Regions from separate parts of the Mangrovibacter phragmitis genome, predicted to be linked through region 2. Evidence: predicted binding sites of a transcription regulator. Region 2 holds the regulator's gene; the other holds the start of a gene.
What was found. Region 2 encodes CRP, which controls carbon source genes, mostly activating them, when cyclic AMP is high. Its sites were predicted from a motif close to ATGTGANNNNNNTCACAT; they were not measured.
Positions count from the first base shown of each region.

Region 1: the regulator CRP is predicted to act here: its motif matches at 4,196-4,213, upstream of psiE (phosphate-starvation-inducible protein PsiE).

Region 1 is NZ_CP134782.1:5,364,289-5,369,839, forward strand. Features, by position in the region: gene malE (maltose/maltodextrin ABC transporter substrate-binding protein MalE) at 1-1,077, shown strand, start outside; gene malF (maltose ABC transporter permease MalF) at 1,154-2,698, shown strand; gene malG (maltose ABC transporter permease MalG) at 2,711-3,601, shown strand; gene psiE (phosphate-starvation-inducible protein PsiE) at 3,736-4,149, opposite strand; gene MPHASIOC01_RS25755 (aspartate/glutamate racemase family protein) at 4,292-4,945, shown strand; gene MPHASIOC01_RS25760 (GNAT family N-acetyltransferase) at 4,990-5,550, shown strand; gene MPHASIOC01_RS25765 (YjbH domain-containing protein) at 5,537-5,551, opposite strand, start outside.
Region 2 is NZ_CP134782.1:3,932,520-3,938,070, forward strand. Features, by position in the region: gene MPHASIOC01_RS19180 (NUDIX domain-containing protein) at 105-824, shown strand; gene MPHASIOC01_RS19185 (hydrolase) at 939-1,955, shown strand; gene MPHASIOC01_RS19190 (YheU family protein) at 1,957-2,175, shown strand; gene MPHASIOC01_RS19195 (phosphoribulokinase) at 2,276-3,151, shown strand; gene MPHASIOC01_RS19200 (OsmC family protein) at 3,205-3,609, opposite strand; gene crp (cAMP-activated global transcriptional regulator CRP) at 3,907-4,539, shown strand; gene pstS (phosphate ABC transporter substrate-binding protein PstS) at 4,749-5,551, shown strand, end outside.

The DNA.
Region 1 (5,551 bases), 1.4 Mb from region 2:
GGCGATAAAGGCTATAACGGTCTTGCCGAAGTGGGTAAAAAGTTTGAACAGGACACCGGGATTAAAGTCAGTGTTGAACATCCGGACAAACTGGAAGAGAAATTCCCGCAAGTTGCTGCAACAGGTGATGGCCCGGATATTATCTTCTGGGCACATGACCGTTTTGGTGGTTATGCACAATCTGGCCTGTTGGCAGAAATCCACCCTGATAAAGCATTCCAGGACAAACTGTATCCGTTCACCTGGGACGCCGTCCGTTATAACGGCAAACTGATAGCCTACCCAATAGCTGTTGAAGCATTATCACTGATTTACAATAAAGACTTGCTGCCAAACCCGCCCAAAACCTGGGAAGAAATTCCGGCACTGGATAAAAAACTGCGTGCCAAAGGTAAGAGCGCGCTGATGTTTAACCTGCAAGAACCGTACTTCACCTGGCCGTTAATCGCCGCTGATGGTGGTTATGCCTTTAAATATGAAAACGGCAAGTACGATGTCAAAAATGTTGGTGTGGATAACGCAGGGGCGAAAGCTGGCCTGAGCTTCCTGGTTGATTTAATTAAAAATAAACACATGAACGGTGACACCGACTATTCTATTGCTGAGGCGGCATTCAACAAAGGCGAAACCGCCATGACCATTAATGGTCCGTGGGCCTGGGCAAATATTGATAAGAGCAAAATCAACTACGGTGTAACGTTGCTGCCAACCTTTAAAGGTAAAGCGTCCAAACCCTTTGTCGGAGTACTGAGTGCCGGGATTAACGCCGCCAGCCCGAACAAAGAACTGGCAAAAGAGTTCCTGGAAAACTACCTGATAACTGATCAGGGCCTGGCAATGGTTAATAAAGATAAACCATTGGGAGCTGTTGCACTGAAATCTTACCAGGAAATTTTGGAAAAAGACCCGCGCATTGCCGCCACTATGGCTAACGCCAAAAATGGCGAAATCATGCCGAACATCCCCCAGATGTCTGCATTCTGGTATTCCGTTCGAACTGCTGTAATTAACGCTATTACAGGCCGCCAGTCTGTTGATGCAGCGCTGAAAGACGCAGAAACACGTATTACAAAATAAACCATCAGTCACCACCTTCTCCCCTACGGGAGAAGGTGCCTGATACCCCGCAGTTCCCGTAGTAGAGGAAGACCCCATGGATGTGATGAAAAAGAGCCACTGGTGGCAAAGCGACAGTCTGAAATGGTCTGTTATCGCCTTGCTTGGGTTACTGGTCGGTTATCTTGTGGTAGTGATGTACGCCCAGGGGGAGTACCTGTTTGCCATAATGACCCTGATTATCAGTAGCCTGGGTTTATATATTTTCGCTAACCGCCGTACCTATGCCTGGCGCTATGTGTATCCGGGGCTGGCCGGGATGGGGTTATTTGTACTTTTCCCACTGGTTTGCACCATTGCCATTGCGTTCACCAACTACAGCAGCACCAACCAGTTAACTTTTGAACGGGCGCAACAAGTGTTGATGGACCGCCAGTACCAGGCGGGCAAGAGTGTCCGGTTTGCGCTCTACCCTGCAGGCAACAAATGGCAGCTGGCCCTGACCGATACTGCGGAAGGGAAAAACTACCTCTCTGAACCCATTACGCTAAGCGGTAAGCAACATATAACGCTGTCCCCGGTTGATGCCCTGCCGGCAACAAACCGCGCCAACCTGCGTGTGATTACCCAGAACCGCCAGGCACTTGGCGAAATCACCGCCGATATTCCCGGCAACCCGGGGCTGGTGATGAGCTCCTTACATGAATTTTCTGGTACGCGCCCGTTATATACACTGGGCAAAGATAACAGCCTGACCAACAACCAAACCGGTGTGATGTATCGTCCGAATGATAAAAGCGGTTTTTACCAGGCGGTGGACGCCAAAGGCAACTGGGCCAGTGAACAACTCAGCCCGGGCTATACCGTAACCATTGGCTGGCATAACTTCACGCGTGTATTTACCGATGAAGGCATTAAAAAACCCTTCTTCGCCATTTTTATCTGGACCATTGTTTTCTCTGCCCTCACCGTTTTTCTGACGGTTGCAGTTGGTATGGTGCTGGCCTGCCTGGTGCAGTGGGAATCGCTGAAAGGGAAGGCGATTTACCGGGTACTGCTCATTTTGCCTTATGCGGTCCCGTCATTTATTTCAATTTTGATTTTCAAGGGGTTGTTCAACCAAAGCTTCGGTGAAATCAACATAATGCTGAGCGCGCTGTTTGGCATCAAGCCAGCCTGGTTCACCGACCCGACCACCGCCCGCAGCATGATTATTATCGTTAACACCTGGCTGGGTTACCCGTACATGATGATCCTGTGCATGGGGCTGCTGAAAGCTATCCCGGAAGATTTATATGAAGCGTCAGCCATGGATGGAGCGGGTCCGTTCCAGAACTTCTTCCGCATAACTCTGCCTTTGCTGATTAAGCCACTGACGCCACTGATGATTGCCAGTTTTGCATTTAACTTTAACAACTTTGTTCTGATTCAGTTGTTAACCAACGGCGGCCCGGACCGGATCGGCACGACCACACCGGCAGGTTATACCGACTTACTGGTGAGCTACACCTACCGTATCGCCTTTGAAGGTGGCGGCGGACAGGACTTCGGCCTGGCGGCAGCTATCGCCACGATTATATTCCTGCTGGTTGGCGCACTGGCTGTGGTGAATCTGAAAGCCACCCGCATGAAATTTGATTAAGGAGGAATCATCATGGCTATGGTGCAACCCAAATCGCAAAAATTACGCTTGCTGACCACTCACTTACTGTTGCTGCTGTTTATTGCGGCCATTATGTTCCCGTTATTAATGGTGGTGGCGATATCACTACGCCCCGGTAACTTTGCAACTGGCAGCCTGATTCCTGACCAAATTTCATGGGAGCACTGGAAACTGGCGCTGGGATTCAGTGTGGAGCATGCCGACGGGCGCGTCACCCCGCCCCCGTTCCCGGTGCTGTTGTGGCTGTGGAACTCAGTCAAAATCGCCGGTATTACCGCGATGGGTATTGTGGCGCTCTCCACCACCTGCGCTTACGCCTTTGCGCGGATGCGTTTTCCTGGAAAAGCTACACTGCTGAAAGGGATGCTGATATTCCAGATGTTCCCGGCGGTACTGTCACTGGTCGCGTTATATGCGTTGTTTGACCGTCTGGGTCAGTACATTCCGTTTATTGGCCTGAATACCCATGGCGGGGTGATTTTTGCCTACCTCGGCGGTATTGCACTGCACGTCTGGACGATTAAAGGCTATTTCGAAACGATCGATAGCTCGCTGGAAGAAGCGGCAGCGCTGGATGGCGCCAGCCCGTGGCAGGCATTCCGCCTGGTGTTGCTACCGCTATCGGTACCCATTCTGGCGGTGGTATTTATTCTGTCGTTCATTGCCGCAATTACAGAAGTGCCCGTCGCTTCACTGCTGTTACGCGATGTGAACAGCTACACCCTGGCCGTCGGTATGCAGCAATACCTGAACCCGCAGAACTACTTGTGGGGCGACTTTGCCGCGGCCGCAGTGTTGTCCGCCATACCGATTACTGTTGTGTTCCTGCTGGCTCAGCGCTGGCTGGTTAATGGCCTCACCGCTGGCGGTGTTAAAGGCTAACCTTGTTCCACCCCCGCGCGAACCTGCCTGTACGCGCGGGATGTAATGCCACTGTAAACCCTCATTATTAAGCCTACTTGTCTCTGTCTTTGGCGGCCTGAAGAGCCGCCACTTTTTTTGTGCGTCACGCACATTTATTCACGGCGCAGCCTGCTACTGTTGCATAACCACAGCGTGATAACCAACAGCAGGATAGCGGCAGAGTAGATAAGGACATCTATTGGTGATTTATGGTCGATGATTATCAGGCGCACAATCGCCGTAATACCGATATAGACAAAGTAGCGTAACGGGAAGTGAAAACCAGACTGAAAATACTTAACAATCAGAGCGATAAATTCGAAGTAAAGAAAGTAAACCACCAGGCCTTCAATCAGCAGATACTTACTGGCCTGCTCATTAGGGGTGAACAGCACATCAGCAAGATGCAGAGTTTCTTTACCGAGAAAAATGACCAGTATTAACCCAAGGCAGGTCAGCCCCAGGTTGAGAATGGTTTGCAAAATTGTCGAAATTAATTCGACACGGGCACGCGCTAATGACGTCATAACAGACTCCACTTTATTGCGGTCTCTTGCCTGTTATACGGCAAAAATGTGATCCAGATCCATATTTTTTTCTTTAGCATAGTGTGCTATCCATGCGTGAATCTGTTCATGCGGAGTGATACCGATACAAGCGGAGGTCCTTATGATTCGCATTGCCTGTTTACATACGGCACCCGGTAATGAAACGTTATTTGAACAGGCCGCTCAGGATACAGGCCTGCCCGCTGGGTGTTTAAAACACACTGTGATGCCGCAACTGTTGCGCACGGCGGAAGCCAGTGGCGGGCTAACCTCAGCGCTGGAAGATGATGTAATACGGGTGCTTCTGGCGCTCAGCCATCACGCCGATGCTGTATTGCTGACCTGCTCAACGCTTGGCCCGGCGGTGGACAAACTTAACCAGCGTTCACCTGTCAGCATTCCGGTGCTGCGCGTTGACCGGGCACTGGCACAGGCGGCAATGGCACAAGGTAAACGCACAGTGGTCCTGTGTGCTACTCAAACAACGGTTGAACCCACCCGGGTGCTATTTGAACTGTCACGCCAGCAACCTGAACAGGAGCTGGAGACCCGGCTGATTCCCGGGGCATGGGATGCTTTTTTGCAGGGTGACCAAATCCTGTACCACGAGCGGATTATTGCAGCCGTACAACGGGCACTGACAGAGGGTGCTGAATGTGTTGCCCTGGCGCAGGCCTCCATGAGCAGTGTCAGTAAATATTTGCCAGCCTGCTCCCCGGTACTGACCAGCCCACACCTGGCGTTGGAGCAGTTAAAAACACTGCTCCTGGCGTAGCACAGCTTTGCCCCTTTGCCAGTCTGTATTACCTTATGGTAACTATGAAAACATTCACATTTCGCATAGCGCAGGAAGACGATGTCTTCCTGCTTCATCAGCTTGGCACCGAGAGTTATCAGCACCACTTTGCTCACTTGTGGAATAACCCACATGAGATGCAGGACTTCATGCGCAAATCGTTTGATCCTGCCGCAATTCGTGAGCGGATGAGCACACCCGGTAACCAGTGGCTGGTTGCCGAAGCAGGCAAACCTGTTGGTTTTGCAGAACTGACCTGGCATGAACAATTAGCGCACCCTTCGCCTCAGGGTGCATTTCTGAACAAAATCTATTTGCTGCCGGGGCTTACCGGGCAAGGACTGGGGCAGGCTTTTTTTGACGAGATAATCACCCGGGCAATGGCGCATGGGGAAACATCACTGTGGCTGGAGGTGCTGGCAGAAAACCATGGAGCCCGGCGCTTTTACATGCGCCAGGGGATGCATGTTATGAAGAAACTGGTGTTTCAAAGTGCAACGCAAACCAGTGATATTTTACTGATGGCAATGTCACTTCCCCGGCCCGGCACTACACCGGGGAAGACTCAGGTTAACGGAAGTTAAC
Region 2 (5,551 bases):
AATTTATAATTAATGCATTGATTAATCTCAGAAAAAAAACATACCCTCTCTGAACTACCTCCATGTAAAATGTGACCTTGAGACAGTTATTGTGGAGAGTGAAGATGGAAAGCGAAGAGCAGTACCTGAAAAATTATGACGCCAGTCGTTTCCCCTCACCTATCGTCACAGTCGACAGCGTGCTGTTCACTTTGCATGAAAAACAACTGTGTGTATTGTTAGTCAAGCGCAGCCAACACCCGTTTCAGGGGCTATGGGGGCTGCCTGGTGGTTTCATTGACTTACAACAGGATAATTCCACCCAGGCAACAGCAACGCGCAAACTGGCAGAAAAAACAGGCATTACCCCTTCCTGGCTTGAACAACTGGAAACTTTCTCCGGGCCGAACCGTGACCCCAGGGGCTGGAGCATCACTGCAACCTGGTTTGCACTCATCGCATGGGAAGCCTGCCAGCCACATATTGCAACAGTAAGTGATGTTCAGTGGTGTCCGGTAGCAAACCTGGAAAGCGAAGCACTGGCTTTTGACCACGCCACAATCATTGCCTCAGCCTTACAGCGCCTGCGGCAAAAAACGATGTACTCGCTGTTACCAGTCTATTGCCTGCCAGATACATTTACCCAAACTCAGTTGCAGGAAGCAACCGAAGCTATTCTTGGGCAACCGGTACAGCGCAAAAGCCTGATTCGCCGTTTTGAAGCGTCAGGAATGTTTGAAGATACAGGGCAAAGTGTTGCCACCGGAGCCAGAAAAGCACGTTTGTGGCGGCGTAAACCCAACATCCCGGTTCACTTGTTTTCGCGTAATCTGCTGCCAGAGTGAACACAAAATGGTTAATTTTGAATCAATGCCGTGAAATACATAAACGAGACGTATGACTCACGGTATAGTAGCCAGTAATTAGCGCGATAATGAATTGATACCCGTTTTACAACTATGACCCAGATTACCCCCGTCGATGCCAGTGAAGAAAACAACAGTCAGAGGGATTTTCACCCTATGCCTGGGCTTTCTAACCCGCATTTACAAACTATGCTGCCCCGCCTCATTCGCCGGCGCCTGCACTTCACCCCTTTTTGGCAGCGGCTTGAGCTTCCGGACGACGATTTTGTTGATCTTGCATGGAGCGAAGACCCACAACTGGCTCTGCATAAACCCCGGCTGGTGGTGTTTCATGGCCTTGAGGGCAGCCTGTACAGCCCCTACGCCCACGGCATGATAGAAGCGGCGAAAGCGCAGGGTTGGTTGGGTGTCGTAATGCATTTTCGCGGCTGTAGCGGAACACCGAACCGCCAAAAGCGGATTTATCATTCCGGTGATACCGGCGATGCCAGTTACTTCCTTAACTGGTTGAATCTGCGTTACGGTTCGGTACCCACTGCTGCTGTTGGTTACTCGTTGGGTGGCAACATGCTGGCCTGCCTGTTAGCAGAACAAGGTACACAGTGCACGCTGGATGCAGCGGTAATCGTCTCTGCACCCTTTATGCTGGAACAGTGCTGCTACCATATGGAGCGGGGATTCTCTCGTATTTATCAACGTTATTTGCTGAACTTACTGAAAGCGAATGCCAGCCGGAAACTGGCTGTGTATCCGGGCTCACTCCCTGTCGATTTAACCCGGCTACGCAAAGTAAAACGAATCAGAGAATTTGATGATTTAATTACTTCCCGTATTCACGGTTTTGATGATGCGCTGGATTACTATCGCCAATGCAGTGCAATGTCCCATCTGCCGAATATAGCGGTAAATACACTGATTATTCACGCAAAGGATGATCCCTTTATGGATCACCATGTCATACCAGACAGCACACTACTTCCGTCAAACATTGAATACCAGCTCACCGACCATGGTGGCCATGTCGGGTTTATCGGTGGTAGCATCGCTCGCCCAGAAATGTGGCTTGAAAAGCGCATTCCCAGCTGGTTAACCCGTTATTTAAGTAATTAAAATGATCATTCCCTGGCAACAGATAGCACCTGAAACGCTGGATAATCTGATTGAATCCTTCGTATTACGTGAAGGCACTGATTACGGCGAGCAGGAACGCTCGCTTGCTCAAAAAGTAGCCGATGTAAAACGACAACTAAAACAGGGGGATGCTGTGCTGGTTTGGTCTGAATTGCATGAAACAGTGAATATCATGCCTCGCACACAATTTAAGGGCTGATTCACAGGCGTCACATACAGTATTGGCATCCACCACTATACTGCTTTAACCTGCAGTACTGTGCGTTTTACCTTGCCTCTTACTGATGGAGTGGTTGTTTATGTCAGCCAAGCACCCTGTTATTGCGGTTACCGGTTCCAGCGGGGCCGGTACCACAACAACCAGCATTGCCTTTCGTAAAATTTTTACTCAACTTAATCTGCGTGCTGCTGAAGTTGAAGGCGACAGTTTTCACCGCTATACACGCCCTGAAATGGATATGGCGATACGTAAAGCACGCGATCTTGGGCGTCACATCAGCTATTTTGGGCCAGATGCCAACGACTTTGCCTTGTTGGAGCGCACATTCAGGCAATACGGCGAACAGGGTAACGGTCAGTCCCGCAAATATCTGCACACTTATGATGAAGCTGTTCCCTGGAACCAGGTACCCGGTACCTTTACCCCCTGGCAACCACTGCCTGAACCCACGGACGTATTATTTTATGAAGGGTTGCATGGCGGTGTCGTTACCCAGACTCATGATGTTGCTCAACATGTTGATCTTCTGGTCGGCGTGGTGCCTATCGTCAACCTTGAGTGGATACAAAAACTGGTAAGAGATACCAGTGAGCGCGGCCATTCCCGGGAAGCTGTGATGGATTCCGTTGTGCGTTCAATGGAAGATTATATCAATTACATTACACCTCAGTTCTCACGTACTCATCTTAACTTCCAGCGCGTCCCTACAGTGGATACGTCCAACCCTTTTGCCGCAAAAGCCATTCCTTCACTGGATGAAAGTTTTGTAGTCATTCATTTTCGTGGGCTGGAAGATATCGATTTCCCATGGCTTTTGGCAATGCTGCAAGGGTCATTTATTTCACATATCAATACATTAGTTGTCCCTGGTGGGAAGATGGGACTGGCGATGGAGTTAATCATGACGCCACTGGTTAAACGCCTGGCGGAAGGGAAAAAAGTCGCGGGAGGCTGATATGGGGTACCAACAGGCAGGGTGCTGCATGGCGCAGCACCCGTCATGAAAACTTAACCTTCAACGACTTCCCATGAGTGCGTGATAGTGGCAGCTTTGCCAAGCATTAACGCAACAGAACAATATTTTTCTGCAGATAAATCTACCGCACGAGCCACGGCATTATCTTTCAGATCTTTCCCTGTAACGATGAAGTGCAGATTAATAGAGGTAAACAAACGCGGTGCTTCTTCCCGGCGTTCAGAAGTCAGTTTGACTTCACAATCAGTCACATTGTGACGACCTTTTTGTAAAATAGAGACCACATCAATGGCACTGCATCCACCTGCTGCCATTAGCACCATTTCCATTGGACTTGGCGCTTTATCACCGGAGTTACCATCCATCAGCACCTGGTGACCTGAGGCGGATTCACCCAAAAATGTTAAACCTTCAACCCATTTAACTCGCGCCTGCATTCTTATTACTCCCAACTAAAGTGTCATCGCAACAGATTACGCGGCATTAACAAAACAGGCAATGGAAGGCGACACAGGTCATGCTGAAACGAGACAATAGAAGACACTACAGGAAACCTGTGCTAAAACAAACAAGATGTAACAGGCTGACAGTGACGTCATACCTGTTACAGAGGAAAAAGCGATTACAGACCAAACGACTTATGGCTCGCTTCAGGAATGGGGCGATTTAATGTTGTAACGCCAACAGGGCCCTACCCTGTCTTTGAGCAAGTTTATAATAGAGGATAACCGCGCATGGTGCTTGGCAAACCCCAAACAGACCCGACTCTCGAATGGTTCTTGTCACATTGCCACATTCATAAGTATCCATCCAAGAGCACCCTGATCCATCAGGGCGAGAAAGCAGAAACGCTGTATTACATCGTAAAAGGCTCTGTGGCCGTGCTTATCAAAGATGAAGAAGGCAAGGAGATGATCCTTTCTTATCTTAATCAAGGCGATTTTATTGGCGAGCTGGGGCTGTTTGAAGAAGGCCAGGAGCGTAGCGCCTGGGTTCGTGCAAAAACAGCCTGTGAAGTTGCCGAGATTTCATACAAAAAATTTCGCCAGTTGATCCAGGTAAACCCGGACATTCTGATGCGCCTTTCATCCCAGATGGCACGTCGTTTACAGGTCACTTCTGAAAAAGTGGGGAACCTGGCATTCCTCGATGTAACCGGCCGAATTGCACAGACTTTGCTTAACCTGGCAAAACAACCTGATGCGATGACTCACCCGGATGGCATGCAAATCAAGATCACCCGCCAGGAGATTGGTCAAATTGTTGGCTGTTCCCGTGAAACTGTGGGCCGCATTTTAAAAATGCTGGAAGATCAAAACCTGATTTCCGCTCATGGTAAGACAATTGTGGTATACGGTACTCGTTAATTTTACTGTATTTAATCACGCATACAGGCACGCTTTAGAGCGTGCCTTTTTGTTTGCACAACCAGGCATCCCTTCAGCTTTACCTAACAAATTCTGAAAATTGTTCATGAATGACACAAAACTGTCACAAATTCGCCTTATTCTTCCCAGGTACTGAAAACACAGCGATTAAAAAATTATTTTTGATCTAACCTTTTCCGGGAGAAATTATGGCAATGCTTAGCTCTTCAGCCCGTCTTGTAATCGCCGCTCTGACTCTGTCCACCACAACTGCATTTGCAGCCACTAACCTGACCGGTGCCGGTGGTACATTCCCAGCGCCGGTTTATGCAAAATGGGCTGCAGAATACCAGCAGAAAACAGGTTCTCAGGTAAACTACCAGGGAATCGGTTCTTCAGGTGGTATCAAACAAATCATTGCAAAAACCGTTGATTTCGGTGCATCTGATGCGCCAATGAGCGATGCTGACCTGGCAAAAAATGGCCTGTTCCAGTTCCCGACCGTTATCGGTGGCGTAGTTCTGGCCGTTAACATCCCGGGTATTAAATCAGGTGAATTAACTCTGGATGGTAAAACACTGGGTGATATTTACCTGGGTAAAATCAAAAAATGGAATGACCCGGCTATCACGAAGCTGAACCCAAAAGCCAAATTGCCGGATACCAACATAAATGTTGTGCGCCGCGCAGATGGTTCAGGCACATCTTTCGTCTTCACCAGCTACCTGTCTAAAGTGAGCCCGGACTGGGCAAGCAAGGTAGGCAAAGGCACCACTGTTAAATGGCCAACCGGGCTGGGTGGCAAAGGTAACGATGGCGTGGCTGCATTTGTACAACGTTTGCCGGGTTCTATTGGTTATGTTGAATATGCCTACGCAAAACAGAACAACCTGACCTGGACTAAATTGTTCGATGCTGACGGTAAAGCAATTGAGCCGACCCAACAAAGTTTCAGCAATAGTGCCAAAGAAGCAGACTGGAGCAAAACCTTTGCCCAGGATCTGACTTATCA